Regions from separate parts of the Rhizobium sp. ZX09 genome, predicted to be linked through region 1. Evidence: predicted binding sites of a transcription regulator. Region 1 holds the regulator's gene; each other region holds the start of a gene.

Region 1 (5,802 bases):
AATATGACGGCAACGGCGCGCTGGGACGGGAGTGTATCTGGCTTGACGAGAGACCTTTGGCAGTGATTGCAGATGCCGGTACGGAAGCAGCTACAATCTACCAGGTTCATACCGATCATCTCGAACGTCCCATCATGATGACCGACAGCGCAAGAAATTTAGTCTGGCGCGCGACCTACCTGCCTTATGGGGAGGCATACACAATCCTGGGATCGGCCACGCTCGATCAACGCTTCCGGGGCAATGGTTTCAACTGGAATCCGGTTTGCACTACAATTGGCATCGCCACTACGATCCGACGACAGGCCGCTATCTCCAGGCCGATCCTCCTGGGACGCCCGATGGACCAAATAGGTGGACCTATGTAACTAATTCACCTTAGATGGGCGTAGATCCGGACGGGCGCTAAAAAAATCGAAACGGGGGACGATCCTATATTGCCCCGGTGTCAATGGCTATGAATGTGGAGCACGAGATCGTCCTCCGGGGATAAATCCAGAATATCCGAATGTCTGCTATCAATGCCTCTGCCGAATCGGAGAATGGCCATTTTCCAGATTAGCACCAACAATTCCTAATTGATTGGAATTAAAATGAAAGAGATCATTGGCCATGAATTGAGGCTAATGCGAGAGGGGAAAAAACCCCTCTCAATGTTCTACTATATTGAGTCGGTAGGCGATAAGGACCTAATACCCATCGATAACTTCCAGCCATACGTTGATGAGGGATCGATCCTAATGGAGGAATTTACACTTCTAAATCCCGAGCACCCTCGCTTTAGCATGACTTACATTTTCTACAGTCTTCCAGAGGAAGCTTGGCGCATTCCCGCTTTAAAGACAGCCTTGGTTGCCCAACAGGACAATATTCAACGCCCTGATGAGGGTATTGATCGAATTATAGGATTACTACTTGGATACTCTAAAGAAGAAATTGATAAGTGGGTGAGAAAAGAACTGAATTCCGCGACGTCACCAAACTGCAGTCTTTGAAACATAATCCGCCCAAATAGCTATTCCCGGTAATATTTCCAATTGGAATCGATTTGCACTATAATCGACATCGCCATTGCGATCCGAAGAAGGCCGCTTTGTCTAGGCCGACCCTCTTGGATAGCCCGTCTCCGGGTCGTACTCCCGACCGGTGAACGGAACGGTTGTGGCACTGTTTCGACTGCCGTTTCAGGCTGACCATAGCTGTCGTAGCTATATTCGTTCACAACTGATCCGGCATCGTCCGTCGCAGCCCGAACCGAGCCGAAATGGCCGGCATGGACGTAATAAGAAGATGCCGACGGAGCATTCGCGCCGGTCGCGGTTGCCGTGGAAGACGGAACCCCACCCGCTCCGGCAGCCAGTGTGATGCCGGCAAGATCGTCTACGCTATCGGTATGACTGTATCGACGCGGTTCGCTTGCAACACCTGCGCCATCAACGTCAGCTTCGGCCGCAACATGTTAGCCGTCATACAGGAAGCTCCTGAATGATGTTTCCGTTCCGCTCGCATCCTGTCGTCGCTCCCACACCCGACGACCCAGCGCATCGTAACGATAGCTCACCGTCAACTCAACTGTCGCCCCGGTTGAGGCCGAGCCCTATCGGCTTACCAGAACAAGCTCGTCGTAAGCGGAATAGCCATAACGCCAGCTCAATTCGCTCGCCTTGACGGTTTTGCGGATCAGGTTGCCGTTGACGTCATATTCGAACTCGTGCAGCAAACAAGTCAAACAACACCAGACAAACTTTCGACTATTTTAGAATAGTATTTCAATTCTTTTTTATGCGAGAGAAAATATCCGAAATGACTGTCAAGGGGGAACTGATGTCCAGGGTGAAAGTCGACGAATAATGTCCGCAAATCGATCCATCGTTCGAACAACAGAATTGTGCCAGCGTCTTTTCGCATGAATATCTCATTGAATATTTCCATTGCATGCAAAAGAAGTAGTGGATCGCGCCGCCGACGTAAAAATTCCATCAAGTTCGTCAATTTCGACATTTCATATTCAACTGCAGAAGGAAACGCATCTTTAAGCTGAGAGAACAACACTAGAAAATCTGCTGAGCTACAAATTCTCTCATCGACCAAAATTTTTTCGATTTCGCTAGAAATATAAATCTCTAGTTTTCCCATTCTTTGGTTCATATTCGAAATGTCCAATATTGGTATGAGCGCATCTTGCGTTCGACAGGAACAGCCCCTGGCCAAATATATCCAGACTTGCTCACAGTATACGCTTCTGCTTTTCCCCGATACAGTCCCTTTTTGGTCCGCAAGCGATTTCATCATGCATTATTTCATTTGGGCGGCACACGGATCATCCCAAGATGGAGGGAGACCAGGTGATTTATCATCCGGCGGGATCGATCGCGCCAAAACACCACAACCACTTCCCCAACAATCTGCATATCCAGTTGCATCGCTGTGTTCAGCGCATCGGCAAGGGTGTGGATAGCATGCGTTGTGTAGCAATCGTACCACCCACCAGTGCAACTGGCACAGCGAGTGTACTCGCATATTGTCCTGCTGCCGCCATTCCACTCGGATCAGTCCAGTTAGCAGGCGAATTCCAGACATAGCGATAGATGTTAAGGTCACCGGCTTCGAACCAGATCGGATATTCCTGCAGGAAGCGGCCGGTCGAGGGATCGTAGGCGCGTGAACGATAGTGGGATAGGCCCGTCTCCTGATCGTATTCTCGGCCAGCGAAGACAGACAAAAGAAGCTGGGGTTCCAATAAGCTTCCTAATCACGACATCGCAGAGCATTCAATCGTAAGAAGGACCTCAATATATTCCTAGTAATCAGCCACTTAGCTGCTGCGCGAGAACGACGCATTACGGAGGTTTGTCGATACAGCGATTGCCCCCCATTTTTGGGCAAAAACCCAATAGAAACGAACAAATCTTGCGGCTTATCTACCGGGGTTCTTGGGGTGCGATTCCCGTTTTGTTTTCTCGCCCCAAGTTCACGAAATTTTAGGGGATTGCGGAACACATATGGAACATATAGTGTTCGTTCTGTATTTGTTTCGCGACTTCAACGACGATTCTCAAGGGTGTTTTCCTCATGCTCACGCGCAAACAGCAGGAATTGCTTCTCTTCATTCATGAAAGAATGAAAGAGTCCGGCGTGCCGCCCTCCTTCGATGAAATGAAGGACGCACTCGATCTTGCCTCCAAATCCGGCATCCACCGGCTGATCACTGCCCTGGAAGAGCGCGGGTTCATTCGCCGGCTACCTAACAGGGCGCGAGCGCTTGAAGTGATCAAGCTGCCGGAGGCCTATGTGCCCGGCTCGAGGCCGCAACGGGGCTTCTCGCCGAGCGTTATTGAAGGCAGTCTCGGCAAGCCCAAGATGCCCGAGCCCGCCCCTGCTCCCAAGGCGCCTGCGAACGATATAGCAGGCGCGGCAACCGTGCCCGTCATGGGCCGGATCGCTGCCGGTGTGCCGATCTCAGCCATTCAGAACAATACGCATGACGTGGCGGTTCCGGTGGACATGCTTGGCTCGGGTGAACATTACGCGCTTGAGGTCAAGGGCGACTCGATGATTGAGGCCGGCATCTTCGATGGCGATACCGTCATCATTCGCAACGGCAACACCGCCAATCCCGGCGATATCATCGTGGCGCTGGTGGATGACGAGGAAGCGACGCTGAAGCGCTTCCGTCGCAAAGGTGCCTCGATCGCACTTGAAGCCGCAAACCCTGCCTATGAGACCCGCATTTTCGGACCTGATCGGGTTAAAATCCAGGGCAAGCTGGTAGGGCTGATCCGCCGGTATCATTGATGCTGCTGCCGGTCCGGATAAGGCCGGAGCGGTCGATGAGCGATAAACCATGCCTTCAAGATGAACGGCGCGTCATTCCACTCGAGTGATGCGCCTTTTCTTTTTAATGGCGGCGAAGGCGGCTTTGCCAGAGGACGTCGGCAGGGATGGCGCCCCACCCATCAATTGGCGTTATGGGAGCGATGGATTCTTTGCGATATTCCGGGCCGGGCCGCTGGTATAAAAACCCGCTTCACAGTCAGGAGACCCGCAATGTACGATCTTTATATCGCCAACAAGAATTACTCCTCCTGGTCGCTGAGGCCATGGGTCCTGATGCGCACGCTCGGTATCGCCTTCGAGGAGAAACTCGTCCCGTTTGGTGAAGGCGTGTCATTCTCCACCTTTTCCCCAACTGGCAAGGTGCCTTGCCTCGTCGATGATGGCGTGACGATTTGGGAGTCACTCTCGATCGCCGAATATCTTGCCGAACGTCATCAAGGGGTATGGGCAAGCGACAAGCATGCGAGAGCCTGGTCGCGGTCGGCAGCAAGCGAAATGCATGCGGGATTTTCGTCCCTTCGCAATCTCTACCCCATGTCCGTTGGCGTTCGTGTCAGACCGAACGTCAGCGATGCCGGGCTTGCGGCGGATATAAAGCGTGTCGATGCGGTGTGGAGCGAGGGCCTGTCGAATTTCGGCGGTCCCTATCTCGCCGGTCAGAAGTTCACGGCGGTGGATGCCTTCTACTGCCCTGTGGCATTCCGTTTCCAGACGTATGGCGCAGACCTTTCTCCTGCGGCAAAAGCCTATTTTGAGCGACTGCTCGCTCTGCCGTCCATGCGCGAATGGTATGAGGCGGGACTGAAGGAGACCTGGCGTGACGCGGCACATGAAGAGGAGATCGCCGGAATTGGCGAATTGACGATGGATCTACGCGCAAAGGCCTGACGATCCTCGCTGGTGGCGATCATTGCGACGCCGCCAGCAGACGGGTGATCGTTTCAGGCAATTCCCGGTCGAAACGTCCGGTTTTCCAGTCATAATATCGATGTTCACTCCACGGGCGGTTTGCGCCCGCGGTCGACGCCCGTAGCCGACCGACAACGCCGGGCTGATCGCTCCTCGCGAAGTCTATCTCCACGGAACCGATGCGCCGCAATATGTCGCGGTTGAGGAGTAACGCGCCCGAGCGACACTGTGCAAACGACGTTCTGCGGGAAACAATGACGATGTCGGCAATGTCACATGCTTTTCCGGCGAGGCGGCCGTCTTCCAGTACGATGATCCATTCGCCGCTTTCCGCACGCGCCACGCACCAGCGACCTGACTTGCATGTAAAAATTCCAGGCGCTGCATCCTTCAACGCAGCCGCCATGTCTCGTCCCACAGCCTTTATTTCGTCCCGCGTGAGCTTTGATTTCCTGGTGAGTGCGATGCCGGACGCGGTTGGAACGTCTTTTCTGAGGATAACGGGCGCGAGCGGTTTCTCCGGAAGCAGCAGCGCCCTCTGCCACTGGTCATAGATGAAGCCATGCGGCCGGGTTTTTGTGGCGTAAACCTTGTTCTCGTCCAGAAGCGCGACCAGAGAACCGTCTTCATGAACGAGGAGATCGGGCAGATCGCGCTGAGATGTCGCTGCCGAGAGGCCGAAGGCAAGCAGCAAAGGCGGAATGCCCAAAAGCGCAAGGCGGCTGCGCAGCAGGGTCAGCAGCAGGAAGCCAGCCGAGGCGATGCCGATGAACCAGCCATGCGGACGTCCGGTCGCAGCGCTGCCACCCCAGGAGGCGACTTCGTCCGCGACCTCTATGACCAGCGCCATGCCATGGCCCATGACCTTCAGGAATGGCGCGTCGAGCCCGAACGGCATCAGCAGCATGGCAATCAGACCGAAGGGCATGACGATCAGCGACATGAGCGGCGTGGCGGCGAGATTGGCAAAAAGTCCATAGGTGGTGACACGCTGGAAATGTTCGGCAGAATAGATTGCTGTCGAAAGCCCACCGATCAGCGACGTTGTGATAACGC
Region 2 (5,802 bases), 1.0 Mb from region 1:
ATTTACGAAACCTTTATCGAGCGCTGGTTCGCCCATGCCGACGGCAAGTGAAGTAAGGCTCTATCTGACGGGCCTGTGGCTGTTGCTGCTCGGCGACCATAATGGCGCACGTTACCTGGACCTGACCGAACGCGGCATGTGGCGGTCCTTCTATTCCGTCCTTTGGTGCCTGCCCGCCATGCTGGTTTCCTGGCTGTGGCTGCGGGCAGCGTTTCTCGCCAGCTATCCGCCGGGAACAGGAACGGGGTTCATCTTCTTCTTTCGCCTGGCGATGGTGGAGGCCATTTGCTGGATCGTGCCGCTGCTTTTGATCGGCATGTTGCTCTTTGCCTTTGGCGCACGTGAAAAATTCACGCCTCTCGTCACCACCATGAACTGGCTGTCGCTGCCCTTCTCATACGCCTACGCCGTTCTGATCCTGATTGCGTTCTTCCTGCCACCGTTGCAGGGGCTGATCGCGATTTTGTGGCTGGCGCTGCTTCTGTCGCTGGTCTTTGCCTTTTCACGGATCGTGCGGTTTTTTATCCGCGACCAGTCGCTGCTCGTCTCCGCCATTGTCATGACGCTACTGGTGCCCGGCATGCTTCTGTCGGAAGCGTTGCAGCGCTTTCTCGGTGTCTATCCGGCCTGAGAGAATTAGACGTCAATCCGCATCCTGCATCACCTCGGCTTCGGGGTGGCGGCGCGGCGGAATGACGTCGGGATAATCGACCTGCATGAAATAAAGACCGTCCGGTGGCGCGACCGGGCCACAGGCCTTTCGATCGCGTGCCTCCAGTGCGGCACGCACGTCCTCTGGCGTCATCGTGCCCTCGCCTGCCAGTTTCAGCGTGCCGGCGAAAGAGCGGATCTGGTTATGAAGGAAGCTCTGCGCCGTCGCGCGTATCTCGATGAGATCGCCATTGCGCGTCACATCCAGCCGGTCGAGCGTGCGCACGGGGCTGTTCGCCTGGCAGTGCACGGAGCGGAAGGTGGTGAAATCATGCCGGCCGACGAGCATCTGGGCGGCTTCATGCATGCACTCGTGATCGAGGCCCTTCGACACCCACCACGCCCGCTTGTGCTCCAGCGCCAGCCGGGCTTTGCGGCAGATGATGCGGTAGAGATAGTGCCGACGAAGGGCAGAAAAACGGGCGTCGAAATCCTCAGTCACGGAAGCGGCATCGAGCACGGCCACCGCTTCACCCGCCATGGCGAGATGCGCATTGAGGGCATTGCGAAGCTTGTAGGGCTCCCAGTCTCGCGAGAGATCGACGTGAACGACCTGGCCGACGGCATGCACGCCGGAATCGGTGCGGCCAGCGCCGCGAATGGAAACGCTCTCGCCGGTCAGCGACCGAACCGCAGCCTCCAGCGCACCCTGAACCGAGGGGCCGTTTTCCTGTCTCTGCCAGCCATAATAGGGCGTACCGTCATATTCGACGGTCATGCGGAAGCGTGGCATCAGCCGAGCCTCGTAGTGACCGGAACCGGGGTACCGCGCACGAAATCGGCCGCCGACATCGGCTTGCCGCCCGCCTTCTGCAAACGGGTGAGCCGTACGGCGCCGCTGCCGCAGGCAATGGTGAGAACATCATCCAGTGCGCTGCCTGCCTCGCCCATTCCGCTGGCGAGCTCGGACGCCAGTACCTTGACGCGCTCGGGCTTGCCGCCGATCTCCATCTCCAGCCATGCGCCGGGAAACGGCGAAAGGCCGCGAATATGATTATGCACATCCTGCGCCGGCCTTGAAAAATCGATACGGGTTTCACCCTTGTCGATCTTTGCGGCGTATAGAACGCCCTCTTCCGCTTGCGGGACGAGGGGCAGGTCATCTGCTTCCAGCTTGTCCATCGCCTGACGCATCAACCGAGCACCTACCAGCATCAGGCTGTCATGCAGCTCGCCGGCCGTCATGTTCTCGCCGATCGTGACCTTTGCCGTAAGTGCAACAGGGCCGGTATCGAGACCCTTTTCCATTTTCATGACCATCATGCCGGTTTCGGTGTCACCCGCCATGATCGCCCGCTGGATGGGAGCCGCGCCGCGCCAGCGCGGCAGCAGCGAAGCGTGACCATTATAACAGCCAAGCCGCGTGCCCGAGAGAATGGCCTCCGGCAAAAGCAGCCCGTAAGCCACGACAACAGCCACATCGGCGTTGAAGTCCCGGAATTCCTGGCGATCTTCCTCCGCCTTGAAATTCAAGGGTGTCAGTACCGGTAAACCCAGCAGTTCCGCAGCCTGATGCACCGGCGATTTCTGCAGATCAAGGCCGCGACGGCCGCCTGGACGCGGTGGCTGGGTATAGACGGCAGCAATCTCGTGGCCCGCTTCCACCAGTGCACGCAACGTCGGAACGGAAAAATCCGGCGTGCCCATGAATATGATGCGAAGAGCCATGATCGCCCCCTGCCCTGTCTTCCGCTCCGTCAGCTGTGCGACGGATCAGACTTTTGCGCGGGCTGCTTTCGTAAATTTCTTGATGACCATGTCCCGCTTCAACCGCGAGATATGGTCGATGAACAGAACACCATTCAGGTGATCGATCTCATGCTGCAGGCAGGTTGCCAACAGACCATCCGCCTCGACCGTCTGCTGCTTGCCGTCACGACCGACATATTGCACCGTGAGCGACGCAGGGCGCTCCACCTCGGCATAATAATCGGGAATCGAGAGACAGCCTTCCTCATAGGTGGAAATATCATCCGAAACCTTGAGGATTTCCGGATTGATGAAGACGATCGGGGTCTTTTCTTCGCCTTCACGCGCAACATCGATCACCAGCAACCGGCGCGGCACACCTATCTGGATGGCGGCAAGGCCGATGCCGGGGGCATCATACATCGTTTCCAGCATGTCGTCCGCCAAACGCAGCACCTCGGCATCCACCTTTTCGATGGGCTTCGATTGCTGGCGCAGCACGGGATCGGGCAAAATGATAAGCGGTTTGATGGTCATGGCTTCCCATAACGTATCTCTCGCGCGGAGGAAATAAAAAACACGACGATGAAAACGGCTCGCGGCATCCGTTCTGCCGGACTCATTTCCGCCGCAGGAATGTTCTTGTTTTGATCTTCCGAATCGATCGAAATCTGCTAGATTTAGTCATGAACACAGACTTCTCCGTTCTCCTTCAACCCGCGCTGCGGGCCGGCTCAGTCGATATCAGCTTCGGCGCGCTTCTCGCTGCCGCGATTTTCGGCCTTGTCGTTACATGGCTTGTGACGGCAAACCGGTCGAAGAAAGCTGGGGCCGATGGCGAGATCTCCGACCTGCTCAAAACCCAGTCTGAACTGCATGGCCGGATCGCGGCCATGGCGGAAACGCTTGGCACGCGTCAGACGGAGATGAGCCAGACGCTGAATCAGCGTCTTGATGGCATGTCGCAGCGGCTGGGCGAAACGCTGACGGAGCAGACCCGGTCTACCCATGAAAATCTGAGCCGCCTTCAGGAGCGCCTGGCGGTCATCGATGCCGCACAGGGCAATATTCAGGATCTGGCCAAGGACGTGGTCGGGCTTCAGGCGATACTTTCCAACAAGCAGACACGCGGCGCCTTCGGACAGGCGCGCATGGAGACGTTGATCGCCGACGCCCTGCCGCCGGGTTCCTTCCAGCTGCAGCCGACACTTTCCAACGGTTACCGGCCGGACTGCACGATCAAGATGCCGAACAATGCGCCGCCGCTCGTCATCGATGCCAAGTTTCCGCTGGAAGCCTGGAACGCCATCAAGGCGGACGAGACGCCGGAAACCAAACGCGCGGCCGTGCAGCAGTTCCGCCGGGACATGGAAGTGCATATTCGCGATGTCGCCGAGAAATATCTCATTCGCGGCGAGACACAGGATACCGCCTTCATCTTCGTGCCGTCGGAATCGATTTTCGCCGATATCCACCAGCATTTCGAATATCTAGTGCAGCGCGCCCATCGCGCCCGGGTGGTCATCGTTTCGCCATCGCTGCTGATGCTGTCGGTACAGGTCATCCAGTCCGTGCTCAAAGACCAGCGCATGCGCGAACAGGCGCATCTCATTCAGGGTGAAGTGGCGCTGCTCATGGACGATGTGCGGCGGCTGGACGATCGGACGCGGAAGCTGCAGGCCCATTTCGGGCTGGCGCAGAAGGACGTCGACATGATGCTCATCTCCTCCGACAAGGTACTGGCGCGCGGACAGAAAATCGAGGGGCTCGATTTCTCACCAACGGAAAAAGACGCGCCGCACGGAGAAATCGAGCAGGCCCGGCGCTTTGCCGAAAACCGAGCCGGTGCGGCCAAATTGCGGGTGGTTGACGACGAGTGATCGTCTCGGGCAAAGTCGCCGCCTTGCTTAAATTTCATACGGACCCAGCGCCCCATGATTACTGTTTTCGGCTCCATCAACATGGACCTCGTCGCGACCGCCAAACGTCTGCCCAAGCCCGGTGAAACCGTAACGGGAGAGACATTCTCCACGGCCGCCGGCGGCAAGGGAGCCAATCAGGCGCTGGCCGCACGGCGTGCGGGCGCCACGGTCAAGATGGCGGGCGCTGCGGGTGATGACACCTTTGCCGCTCCAGCACTGACCTTGCTGCGGGACGCGGGAACCGATCTGTCATTGGTCAAAACCGCGCCCGGCCCGACTGGAACGGCGGTTATCCTGATCGGTGAAGGCGGAGAGAACATGATCTCGGTCATTCCCGCTGCGAATGGTGAGGTCTCGGCATCCGACGCGGCAAAGACCATATCCGAAATGGCTGCAAGCGATATTCTCATGCTGCAGTTCGAGATACCGGCACCCGCCATCGAAGCTGCACTGACGGCCGCAAAGGCGAAACGCGTCACCACCGTCATCAACACAGCACCGCTGACCGCGGACGGACCGCGTCTCGCCGGCCTTGCCGATATCGTCATCGCCAATGAAACCGAGTTCGAGCTCCTGATCGGCAAGAATGGCCTCTCCAGCGACCAGCGGGAAAACGAACTCAAGGCCCTTCACGAGAGGACCGGCCAGACTTTGATCGTCACGCTTGGTGCGGATGGCGTGATCGCCATTCGTAATGGCAAGCTCTACAGGGCTTCCGGCCTGAAGATCGAGCCGGTCGATACGGTTGGTGCGGGCGATACCTTCTGCGGATATCTCGCCGCGAGCCTCGATCAGGGAATGGATTTCGAAAGGGCTCTGAAGCGCGCCGCGGTTGCGGGCTCGCTCGCCTGCACGCGTGCCGGCGCGCAGCCTTCCATTCCGCAGGCAGCGGAAGTTGACGCGGCCCTTTAAGGGGTCTTGCCGTTAGCGCATTTTCCAGACGTGAAACCGCTGCGCACTTTTACTGGAAATGCTTTAGCGACGGATGAAGGTGAGATAGGCCGAGCTGCGGCCTTCTCTTTTCGCCTTGTTCTCGTAACGCGTGCCCGGCCAGTTGGCATAGGGCGTGCGCCAGTCATCAGCGCTTGTCGCCGTCCATTCAAAGCCGCCATGCCGGGCGCAATGCTGCAGCGTCCAGTTGACGTAAGTGTCGATGTCAGACGCAAAGCAGAACTTGCCGCCGGGTTTCAACACACGATGGAAACGGGCGAGATTGACGTCTGACACGAAACGCCGCTTCCAGTGCTTCTTTTTCGGCCATGGATCGGGATAAAGCAGATCGATGTGATCGATCGATGCCTCAGGCAGCCAGTCGAGCAGCTGCGTCGCATCATCGTCGTAAAGGCGGATATTCATCAGTTCACGTTCGCGAACCGTGGCGAGCAGCTTGGCCATGGAATTGACGAAGGGCTCGACACCGATGAAACCCGTCTCGGGATTTTCGACCGCGCGGTGGGCGAGATGTTCGCCACCGCCGAAA
Region 3 (5,802 bases), on a different replicon from region 1:
TCATCCTCGACCAGAGCAGAGACTTTCTGCGCCTCTTCCAATGGCTCGGCCAGAACCGCAACAAGGGTGAGCCTCTCGATCCCGAAACCCGGCTCGATCTTTTCCGTCCGGTCCCGAAACAGTTTCGTCAGCCAGGCTACGTCGCGGGCGGGCTTGGCTGTTCCGGCGCGGATTGCCTGTCTGGTGCCATCGACCTTCTCGACAATCAGGTCAGCCCGACGCACGCCGAGCCCCCGCTTTTGGAGTTCATCGACCAATTGCACGACAAGGCGGCCGACATATTTGTTGATGGTCTCCGCTGCGCCAATCGGTTCAGCGAAGGCTTTCGAAACCTCGACCAGCTCAGGCGTGCGGATCGGCTCGATAGGCTCGGCGATGCGACAGAGCATCTGATCGAGACGGCGCCCAACCTCCGGTCCAAAGCGCAACGTCAGCGGCGCGCGCGGGGTATTGGCAAGCTCCCCGATCGTCTGAAATCCGAGAATGCGGAGATCGCTGACAATCTTTGCCGGCAGACGCAGGAGCGATATCGGCAGCTTTTCAACGGCCCGCACTGTCTCACCCGGCGGAATGACGATCGTCTCGCGGTTGATGGCGCGGGCACAGGCATGGGATGCACCCCAGCTGTCGGCGACCGCCACGCGGGCAGTCAGCTTCCTGCCCAGAAACTGGTTGGCGATCTTTGTCACCATTGGCAGCTCGCCGCCCTGCAGGTGGTCGGCGCCTTCGGTGTCCATAACGATGCCGTCGATCCCGTCAATCGCGACGATCGGCGAATAGATGGTTAGTGCCCACAGTGTGATGCGTTCGAGAGCTACCCGATCGGCTTCGATATCGGCGTCGACCATCATCAGGCCATGAAACAGCGACTGCGCCTTTGCCGCCGGCATGCCGACATGCACGCCTGCCGCCCTGGCAGCCAGGTCGGCAGCCGAAACCCATCGCTTCGACCCGCTTCTTGCGATCACGGCAATTGGCTGTTCAGGCGAAATGGAGGGATCCGCCCGCCGAATACGATCCGTCGGCAGATCCGGAAGATAGATCGAGACGACCCTTGTCATCACACGCCCTCACGAGAAACTCAGCACACTCACCCGCTTTCACGCGCATCAATTCAAGAAACCATTGAGGCCTGCCCACCCCCGGTACCGGCAGCTCTTCCGATGGCATCACACTGACCCGCCATCTGGTTGTTGACGCCGTCGGCTGGCCAAAATCATTCGCCTCCGTCTGCCGCCGCCATCGCCGAACGCCGAGCGCCATGGTCCCGGTTCGCTCCGCGGCCAGTTGCAGGCGGCGGGAGCTGACCATCGGCAGGCGAACGAGCTCGCCGACGACAGCGCCGAGCCCACCGAAGGACAAGCCCTCCTCCATGTTGGCCAGCACGTCTTCCTCCTTGTCGGACTCGACGAAGATGACGCGGTCGGGATGGAGGCCGACCTGGGCAAGCGCCGGAAAGAACAGATCCGGTCTCGTCAGACACCAGATGACGGGGCCTTTGGTCCGGGCGGCAATGCCGGCGACAAAAAGCGCGGCTGCTGCACCATCGACCGTACCGGATCCTCCGCCTGCGAACTCATGCAGGGCTCCATAGGCAAGACCCCCGCCAGGCAAGACCGCATCAATCTCGGGCACACCGAAAGAGAGCGTTCCGGCCCGTTTCGCTGCTGTGCCCTCCATCGAGGCGATGCGGCCACGCAAATCACAGATCACATCCGACAACCCCTTCGGGCGCGCAGCGGTCATCGTTCACGGCTCCCTTCAAGGTGGTGTTCAAAGGATCGACATTATGCCGTACAGGCTATTTGTTCATTGTTTGTTCCGACGCTATAAAAGAGTCAAGCACCAGAAAGTTGAGCAACATTATCACAACATTAGCAAAACCGAAGATTCGAAAAGGATTCAAGGCTGTAGGGATAACAAGAATTTTTGCCGCACTCCACTCTTGTCGGGCTCCAGATCGCGATAGCGGGGATAGATGAGCGGCGTCACAATCTTCTTAAGGTTTCGTGCTGAACTCGCCTGCATGACGAAGCCACCGAGACAAAGCTCGATCGTAATACCGAAGCCCAGCTCTATTTAATGCCGCGTCGCTGCGGTTGATTGCATCAATGGCTGTCCGCAGCGTTCGACCTATACGGGAGCTTTTAAGCTTGAGGCCATATGAACATCGGACGTGTAGGCGGATGCATCAAGCCCCGCCGCATGCAGCCCGATGGCAAAGTTGACCTGCGAGATCAATTCCCTAAAATCCCGCTCAGATCTTCTTGGGGTGTTACGTTGCAAAAGCTCGAACTTGTTTTTGTTATTTGTGGTTTTGTGGCTTTGGGGACATGGCTTTATTCGGGCGAGTATCGAGCTTATGGCGCCCTCGCGACGATTTGCTTTCTGGGAATCGCTTCGGTCTATCTCCTCTTGACGTCAAAGGAGAGAGTTTACCGGTTGTTTGCATGTATATCACTGACCGTGATTTCCGCTGCAATCGGAATAGCTCTGTTGAGAATGTCGGGACTGACCGGCTAATGCGGTGGCATCAAGCGACCTAAACGGGCTGCGGAATAGCGCCTGCGCCTTGACATGCGGCGTTCCTCCACGGCGCTAGCCGCAGCGGGCAATCGCATCCGCAGCCGATGGAGACCAGAGGATAGGCGTTTGCCTGATCGCCGAGATCGAGTTCAGGGCAGGACGGGCGACGATAAACTCCGCCACGCTTCCTACAACGGCCTGCGGGAACGGTAGGACAATGCCGACGTTTATAAGCTCGACTAGATACGCAGGCGGAAGTCACCGGAAAAACTGCATTCGGTCGCAACGGAGGAATTGCTGCCATGTGCAACCTTTATCGGATGGAAGACAGGGACTGGGTCTCAAAGTGGGCCCAGGACGCCGAAAGCCTGATCAACCTCATGCCGGCCTATCAGATGAACCCCGACCAGATGGGGCCGATCATCCGAAACACGGCGGACGGCAAGAAGCAGCTGGTTCATGCACGATGGGGCCTGCCCTCGCCTATCTTCGTCCAAAAGAAAGCCGCCGAAGCAAGGGCGGATAAACTGAGGGCCAAGGGCAAGGCCGTCGATATGGATGAGCTCATCCGCATGGAACCGGATCGTGGCGTGACCAATGTGCGTAAGCTCAACCTGCCTCACTGGACGCGATGGTTCGGCGTCGAGCACAGGTGTCTCGTCCCGGTCACAAGCTTTGCCGAACCGGACCCGATGAGCAAACAGGAGGGTGGCAATGTGCCAAATGCCTGGTTTGCACGTGATGAGGCAAAATCGCTGATGTTCTTTGCGGGCATCCACGTGCCGCAATGGAAGAGCGTTCGCAAAGTCAAGGACGGGCTCACAACCGACGACCTATACGGTTTCCTGACGACCGATCCGAATGATCTCGTGAAGCCGATCCACGAGAAGGCAATGCCTGTTCTACTGCTGACGAAGGAAGAAACCGACGTCTGGATGCGGGCGCCTTGGGATGAGGCAAGGCACCTCGCCCGCCCACTACCAAACGACGCGCTGATCATCCTGTCGCGTGAACCTTATGGATCATCGATCATTTCGAAATCTGGCGAACCGGTGGAGCAAGGCAGCCTTTTATAACTGGCGGCCATCGCCAGATGGATGCCAATTGATGAGGAGACTAAACCCGCTGAACTGTTCGGAGAGAGGAGAAGGAAGATGCATATCCACCCTTACATTCTCGAGAATCATGGTGTCTATCCAAAGAGATTTCTGGAGGATGGTCAATTCTTCGGCATGCGGCAATCCATTCACGATAATCTCGACCAGCGGCTGGTCGCCGAAGTCGATCGGGAATCCGACCTGACTGCCTATTCCGGATACGTTGCCATGGAACTCTGGGCTGATGATGACGACATCCCGACGGGAGCGAAGATCGAGATATTGTTTAGCGAGCGGAAAGGCATCGCCGCCCTCCTCTACGACCATCCTAACATATCCGATGCTTTCATTGAGTGGGTTTTCTGCACCTCACCTGCCGATGCCTTGACCGAATGGAAGAGGAAGGTCCGCTGGCCGCTGATGGAAACATCGAGAGGACCAGTCGATATAATCGGAGGTGCACATCAGTGAGCGTTGAGAGCAGTAAGGCTGGCGAGGCCATTCATGCGAGAAGCACTGTTGCAAGCATGCTGGCTGCGAGCGCCGCAATAACCTCAATTGAGGATCGAATTTTTCGGAACAGACTATCACGGCGACGGTTAGGCAGGCGGATGGTCTTTCCCCCGTCCACTGCTCTTGCAGCCGGTCACGGTTGCACAGCTTGGAACCCTCCGCACTGGAGGGTTTCTTTTTGCTCACATCGCACGCAAATTATGCCTTCAAAAACCATTCAGACCGGCTGCGACAGCCTGCTGCCGGGCTACAACTCTCTACCCTTGAACTCTAATCGCTCGACTCATCCACCAGACGTGTTACACTCCTTCCATCGCCACCAACCGAATTCATAGGCGGTGGCAGCTGAGGGTTACTACGTGCTCCCGCCTATATCGTGTGGAGGACGGCTGCGTGCCCAAACCATCAAATTTTCACGAATGTCCGCTTCGACGCCTCCTTTTCCGCTGGGCCGCGCGCTTTACCGCTGACGAGCGAGTGCAGAGCCGGCTTGTTGAAAAAACGATTGGCGAGATCATCCGGGATTTTCCAGCCGCCGATCACGACTCCAGGATTGATGTAGAGCTTCTCGCGACTTTGCGGCGTGTCGCTCTCCAGGAATTCAGTGCTCGTCCTGGCGCAGGCGTTGAGCGTCGTTCCGGGAACGATCAACCGTCGAGCGACGGTCAGTGAAGAGTGGTTGACGTTCCGGGCGGACCGAAAAGTGCATCGGCTATTTCCCGAAGCTCCGCGCTATCGCCACTCACAGAGTAACCGCGGTCGTTCGATTTGGCCCGGTTCGCGAAAACGAATGGCACATTGGCGCTCTCCAGTGCAATCGAAACATTCAGCAACGTCTGATCGTCGATCTCCACGTCAACGATTGCGGCGTCAACATCCCACTCCAGTAACGCATCGAGCAGGCGTCGTGTCGATCGAACCGATCCCAGAACGGTGGCCCCTGCTGCCCGCAGCCGCTGACGGCACGCAAATGTCAGCATGAGGCGCTGCTCTACGATGATCAGCTTTTTCCCACGAAACGCTCGCAACATAGAGATATCCTCTGTTTGCGCAATGAACCACCTGCGAGCGGAAGACGCGGTCGGTTCTCGTGTTATCCACGGCTTGCAGCTCGGCAATTCGCGACTGCTGTCATGGCATTCATGCCAAACCGCGCATAGCGATGAGGGTTCCCGCTGAGACGATACCTTTTCAAAGGGTCCGATGGAACCATGTTCTTTGAAGGCGGTTGAAAAATCTGCGAGACAAAACAGGTAGCTAAGACATGCAGCGGTATTACTTCCACGTTCGGGACGCTGACGGCCTTTCCGAAGACACTGAGGGAACCATGCTGGCAAGTGACGAGCGCGCGTACATCGAGGCCGCGCAGGCTGCAAGGGAAATGCTGGCGGAAAAAATCCTCAAGGATGAAATCGTGGATGGTGCAGAGTTTGAGGTTGTCAGGGGCGACGGCGTGCTCGTCGCAAAAATCCCCCTGAAATCTGTCGTCCGGTTTGAATGAACCTTCCTGCCTGGCGATGACGAGACAACACCCACTTCGACTTGGTCGTCCGCTTGAACTGCCATTCCGCCTTGGTGGCCTCTGTATGGAACCAAAGCATAACCCGTTGCCTTTTCACCGTTGAGTTCGCGGGCTGTGTGCACCGGACGCAACGGGGTGATGAAT
Region 4 (5,802 bases), 1.5 Mb from region 1:
ATAAGCACCTTCGGGACGCGGCTGCTGGCCGGGCTTCCACTGCAGCAGCGGACGGATGAGATCAGCCAGACGCTCGAGAATGTCGATACGCACCGCGCGCTTTCCGAGGAAACGGAAACCGGCAAGCTTGTAGAACATGCGCTCGTAGCTGGCATCCGTAACGACCGAGGTGCGGCCTGCAGCCAGGACGGGAATAAGGTCGCCATAACCCGGTTTGCCAAGACCATCATTCTTCAAGGCCCAGAGCAGCGTCACAAGTTCTGCCGGAGCAGGCTTCAGGAGCGCAGGCAAAAAGACATGATAGGCGCCGAAACGCACGCCGTAACGCCGCATGGAAGCACGCGCGTCCTGATCCAGCGACTTCACGTCTTCCGCGACGTCACGACGGAACAGCACGCCGAGATTTTCAACCAGCTGGAAAGCAAGACCCTTTGCGAGACCCTGAAGGTCTTCCGCGCGGGAGATATCATCCAGCGGCTTCAGCACGGTTGCGATCTGGTGGTTGACGAAACGCTCGATCCGCGCGAGCGCGTGATCACGGGCATTACCGCTCAACTGCTCGTCGGCCAGCAGGATCACCCGCGGCTTCATGATATTGTCGCCGGCCGAAAGACGGGCAACCGGCTCGCCCAGCCAGCGAACCAGACCATCGGAGCTCAAAGCGAGATCGCCATTTCCACTGGCGTGCAGACGCGCGGCACGCGCCTCGTATTCGAGCGCGAGCGCCTTCTGCGCCGCAGCCTGCACGGCCTTCTGATCCGGCCCTTCCATTCCCGGCACCGGCGTGAACCGGAACCCGGCCAATTGGCCGACGTGATGACCTTCTACGAAGACATCACCATTTACACTGATTTCAGCTTCAAGCATCGCATTCTCTCTCAGGCGCCTCATGAGCACAGATGTCCTGCGATCAACAAAGCGTTTCGTCAACCTTTCATGTAGCGCATCGGACAATCGATCCTCGATTTCCCGAGTCTTTTCTTGCCAGTGTGTCGGATCGGCAAGCCATCCTGGGCGGTTCGATACATAAGTCCATGTTCTGATCTGCGCAATCCTCGCAGACAAGGTATCGATCTCTCCATCCGTGCGGTCGGCGCGACGCACCTGTTCGGCCATGAAATCCTCGTTCACCGTACCGCGCTTGACGAGGTCGAAATAGAGCGTGGAGATCAGATCCGCATGCTGCGCCGGCGCGATACGGCGATAGTCCGGAAGCGCGCAGGCCTCCCAGAGCTTTTCCACCCGTGCATCGGTCGTCGTCACGTCGATGATTTCGGGATAACGGGACAGATACTCCAGCGCCTGCTGGTCGATGGCCGGCAGGGCGCGCGAAAGCCCCTGGATCGCCGGCGCAGCGTCAAGGCTCGCACGCAGATTGGCGATAGAGGAAAAATCGAAGTTTTTCGTCCGCCACTGCAACACCTTCACCGCATCGAACTGATGCGTCTCGATCCGCTCCACCAGTTCGTCATCGAACGGGTCGACACGGCCTGTCACCCCGAAGGTGCCGTCACGAAGATGGCGGCCGGCGCGGCCGGCGATCTGGCCGATTTCGCCCGGATTGAGATTGCGGAATTGATAACCGTCGAATTTTCGGTCCTGCGCGAAAGCGACGTGATCGACATCAAGGTTAAGGCCCATGCCGATAGCGTCCGTCGCGACCAGATATTCGACATCGCCGGACTGATAGAGACCCACCTGCGCATTGCGCGTGCGGGGCGAAAGCGCGCCCAGCACAACGGCCGCGCCGCCCCGCTGGCGGCGCACCAGTTCGGCAATGGCATAGACCTCATCGGCGGAAAAAGCGACAATCGCCGTACGCTGCGGCAGGCGGGTTATCTTCTTCTGGCCGGCATAAAAAAGCTGCGACAGACGCGGTCGCTCCACCACGGTAATTCCCGGCAGCAGCTTTTCGAGGATCGGGCGCATCGTGCCCGCGCCCAGCAGCAGCGTTTCCTCCCGCCCGCGCAGATGCAGCACCCGGTCGGTAAAGATATGCCCGCGCTCGAGATCGCCTGCCAGCTGCACCTCATCGATTGCAACGAAGGCGGCCGTCGTTTCGCGCGGCATGGCTTCCACTGTGCAAACGGAATACTTGGCTTTTGGGGGTGAGATTTTTTCTTCGCCGGTTATCAGCGCCACATTGGGCGCCCCCACCTTTTCGACCAGACGGGTATAGACCTCGCGCGCCAAAAGGCGCAGCGGCAGGCCAATGACACCGCTGCCATGCGCCACCATACGCTCAATCGCGTAATGGGTCTTGCCGGTGTTGGTGGGGCCGAGAACGGCCGTGACACCGCGGCCGCTCAGGATCATGGGGCGAAAATTCAACGTACTATCCGCGAATCGACTTCATCTGCTTGGCGTGCCACCCACATCAACGGTATGGGCCGCACGCACCACACATGGCAACGCCTGCCGACAAAGGCAATAGGCCTCACCCGCAAAGTGCCATAAGGCGACCAGTCAACGAAATTTTCCATTTCGATTCAGATAGTTGAACAAGAAAAAAGAATCCGGCGAAAATGAAATCGATTCGGCTGCGGAACAGTCTGCGAACGAATCGAATACGAATCGCTGACTCCTCATGATTCAGCTTTTGTTCTCCGCAATATCTGGTTGGCGAAGTGACAGCCTCTACCAGATTATGAATCCGGATAAGTCCTTGGCCGGATTCGGCATTACGGTAAAACCGCCGGTCGGAAAATCCGGGAATCAGCTGTCAAGCGCCAATCCCGGAAAAGCCGTTCCGAAGCCAGCACCACAAGCCGAGATCAGAGTGCCTCACCGGTGAGCAAACGCGGCGCATTTGCATCCGTGGTACCGGCGGCCTGGCCAATGAAATAGGATTTGAGACCCGGCAAACGATCCACCACGCCGAGACCGAAATCGCGCATGATGCGAATGGGACCGACATCATTGGAGAACAGCCGGTTCAGCACATCCGTGGTCACCCCCATCCGCAAGGTGTCGAACCGGCGCCAGGACTGATACCGCTCCAGAACATTGAGGGAGCCGATGTCGAGGCCGAGACGGTCAGCTTCAACCACGGTTTCGGCCAGAGCCGCCACATCCTTGAAACCGAGATTGAGGCCTTGACCCGAGATCGGGTGAATACCGTGGGCCGCATCACCGGCGAGCGCGAAACGCGACGCGACGAAGGACCGTGCCAAAGTGAGACCCAGCGGAAAGGCGCGCCGGGGACCGACAGGCCGGATCGTGCCGAGCTTGTGGCCGAACCGGCGCTCAAGCTCCTCCTCGAACACCAGGTCGTCGGCGGCCACAAGCCTGTCGGCGTCGGCGGTGCGTTCGGTCCAGACAAGCGAAGACCGGTTTCCCTTCAACGGCAGAATGGCGAAGGGTCCGGATGGCAGGAAATGCTCCTCGGCGCAGCCTTCGTGCGGTCGCTCATGCTCAACGGTCGTCACGATGCCCGACTGATCGTAAGCCCAGTGCACCGTCTTGATGCCAGCCATATCCCGAAGAGCCGAGCGAACACCATCACAGGCAATCAGCAATCGCGCTTCGAGCATCGATCCGTCGGAAAGGTGAATAGCCGTCGACTGCGGTCCTGCGGTAAAATCGGAAACACTGAGGCTGTGGCGGATTTCTATGCCCAGGCGTGCGCAAAGGCCGCGCAACGCGCCTACCAGAGCGACGTTGGGAACCATATGGGCAAAGGGCCGGCCCTCTTCCACCGCGCCATCAAACGTCAGGAACACCGGACGCACCGGATCGGCGGTTTTCGAATCGGTAACGATCATCTTGTGGATCGGCTGGGCTTCCGGCTCGATCTCGTTCCAGATGCCGAAAACATCGAGCATGCGGGTAGCCGCTGCGATAATGGCGGACGCGCGGACATCCTTTGCCCAGACATCCTCAGGAGCGGCTTCAATTACCTGCACATTCAGATGCGGGGCCGCCTGCTTGATTGCCACAGCAACGGAAAGACCGACATATCCGCCGCCTGCCACCACAACGTCCAGCATCGCGCTTCTCCTCAAATCTTGTGCACGCATCATCAGCGCACTATAGACCATGTGACGTCTTCCTACAGCCGGAGCAGGCCGAAAAAATGTCGCATCCCTTGCAATCGTCAGACCCGATGGCAAATCTCATTGCCACGCTCGATCTTGAGAAGCTGGAAGAGAACCTTTACCGGGGCGAAAGCCCGCAGATCGGCTGGCAACGGGTTTTTGGTGGCCAGGTCATTGCACAGGCCCTGATCGCCGCGCAAAGAACCGTGGATGACGATCGCTTCGTGCATTCGTTGCACGCCTATTTCATGCGTCCCGGCGACCCGCTCGTGCCCATCGTCTACCAGGTCGAGCGTATCCGCGATGGCGCCAGTTTCTGCACCCGTCGCGTGGTCGCCATCCAGCACGGCAAAGCCATTTTTTCCATGTCGGCGTCGTTCCAGATATTCGAGGACGGTTTTACCCATCAGATCAGGATGCCTGATGTGACGCCGCCTGAAAAACTGATGAGCGAGGAACAGATGCAGGCGGCTTTCCTCGCCAAGGCGCCCGCTTCGATCCGCAACTACTGGAGCAACAAGCGGCCGATCGAGATCAGGCCGGTCTCGCTGACCCACTACATCTCAAAAGAAAAGCTGGAGCCGCAGCAGGACATCTGGGTCCGTGCCGTCGGAAGCGTACCTGACGATCCGCGCCTGCAATCCGCCATTCTCGCCTATCTCTCCGACATGACGCTGCTGGACACCTCGCTCTATGCCCATGGCACGACGATCTTCGATCCTTCGATCCAGGTGGCAAGCCTGGACCACGCCATGTGGTTTCATCGTCCCTGCCGGCTGGATGACTGGCTGCTCTATACGCAGGACAGCCCCAGCGCCTCGGGCGCGCGCGGTTTGACCCGTGGCAATATTTTCACCAGACAGGGCGAACTGGTCGCCTCCGTGGCGCAGGAAGGTTTGATCCGCAAAAGGGCAAATGATTAAATAAAGTGCGTTTTCTAAAAATCGCACATTTTATAGACGCAAAATTCGCCGACAAATGCCCCTTTTTCAGACGTCCGTCATATAAACATTACATTTCAATAAGTTAGTTACACACTCAAAACTGGCACGCCCTTTGAATGTATGTCCGCAGTCGCTGTTACTGATCTGCCAGCGGCAGGAGAGTCGGCTCCGTGCCGAGGACAAACAAAGGATGGGAAACCAGATGAAAATTGTGATGGCCATTATCAAGCCGTTCAAGCTGGATGAAGTGCGCGAAGCACTCACCGGCGTCGGCATCCAGGGCCTGACCGTGACCGAAGTAAAGGGTTACGGGCGCCAGAAGGGACATACCGAGATTTATCGCGGCACGGAATATGCGGTGAGCTTCCTTCCCAAGCTAAAGATCGAGATCGCTGTTCCATCCGACGTCGTGGACAAGGCCGTCGAAGCGATCGCATCTGCGGCAAAGACCGGGCAGATCGGCGACGGCAAGATCTTCGTTTACTCAATTGAACAGGCCGTGCGCATCCGTACCGGCGAAACCAACACAGAAGCGCTTTGAAGCACGGCTGACAGGGGAGTTTTCTAGCTATGCAACTCAACAAGTTTTTGACGCTCGGCAAGCTGGGCGCAACAGCGACGGCCCTGATGGCCCCGGCCATCGCCTTTGCCCAGGATGCAGCGCCGGCCGCAGCCGCAGCGCCTGTTCCGGAAAAGGCCGACACAGCCTTCATGTATGTCGCCACAATCCTCGTGCTCTTCATGATCCTTCCGGGTCTGGCGCTGTTTTACGGCGGTCTTGTCCGCACGAAGAACATGCTCTCCGTCCTCATGCAGTGCAC

What was found. The regulator LexA, encoded in region 1, represses DNA repair genes until DNA is damaged. The targets are predictions, from matches to a motif close to TGTTCNNNNTGTGTTCNG.
Region 2: a site for LexA is predicted at 3,038-3,055, ahead of BTN45_RS00205 (DNA recombination protein RmuC). Genes of this name have one in related genera too.
Region 3: a site for LexA is predicted at 1,807-1,824, ahead of BTN45_RS25455 (ImuA family protein). Genes of this name have one in related genera too.
Region 4: a site for LexA is predicted at 2,544-2,561, ahead of BTN45_RS12695 (helicase-related protein). Genes of this name have one in related genera too.

Annotation. Positions count from the first base shown of each region.
Region 1 covers NZ_CP031363.1:1,070,830-1,076,631, reverse strand. The annotation lists gene BTN45_RS05235 (hypothetical protein) at 594-995, shown strand; gene BTN45_RS26620 (hypothetical protein) at 1,598-1,720, opposite strand; gene BTN45_RS05230 (hypothetical protein) at 1,726-2,148, opposite strand; gene BTN45_RS05225 (RHS repeat-associated core domain-containing protein) at 2,432-2,722, opposite strand; gene lexA (transcriptional repressor LexA) at 3,073-3,795, shown strand; gene BTN45_RS05215 (glutathione S-transferase family protein) at 4,048-4,725, shown strand; gene BTN45_RS05210 (ComEC/Rec2 family competence protein) at 4,745-5,802, opposite strand, start outside.
Region 2 covers NZ_CP031363.1:40,429-46,230, reverse strand. The annotation lists gene dapE (succinyl-diaminopimelate desuccinylase) at 1-51, shown strand, start outside; gene BTN45_RS00225 (hypothetical protein) at 35-631, shown strand; gene truA (tRNA pseudouridine(38-40) synthase TruA) at 644-1,444, opposite strand; gene fmt (methionyl-tRNA formyltransferase) at 1,444-2,379, opposite strand; gene def (peptide deformylase) at 2,425-2,937, opposite strand; gene BTN45_RS00205 (DNA recombination protein RmuC) at 3,087-4,280, shown strand; gene BTN45_RS00200 (ribokinase) at 4,335-5,234, shown strand; gene trmB (tRNA (guanosine(46)-N7)-methyltransferase TrmB) at 5,298-5,802, opposite strand, start outside.
Region 3 covers NZ_CP031365.1:187,041-192,842, forward strand. The annotation lists gene BTN45_RS25450 (DNA polymerase Y family protein) at 1-1,061, opposite strand, end outside; gene BTN45_RS25455 (ImuA family protein) at 982-1,746, opposite strand; gene BTN45_RS25460 (hypothetical protein) at 2,164-2,523, shown strand; gene BTN45_RS25465 (SOS response-associated peptidase) at 2,829-3,602, shown strand; gene BTN45_RS25470 (hypothetical protein) at 3,681-4,094, shown strand; gene BTN45_RS25475 (hypothetical protein) at 4,542-4,787, opposite strand; gene BTN45_RS25480 (histidine kinase) at 4,802-5,116, opposite strand; gene BTN45_RS25485 (hypothetical protein) at 5,401-5,637, shown strand.
Region 4 covers NZ_CP031363.1:2,591,216-2,597,017, forward strand. The annotation lists gene BTN45_RS12695 (helicase-related protein) at 1-2,316, opposite strand, end outside; gene BTN45_RS12700 (ubiquinone biosynthesis hydroxylase) at 2,775-4,019, opposite strand; gene tesB (acyl-CoA thioesterase II) at 4,076-4,960, shown strand; gene BTN45_RS12710 (P-II family nitrogen regulator) at 5,172-5,522, shown strand; gene BTN45_RS12715 (ammonium transporter) at 5,552-5,802, shown strand, end outside.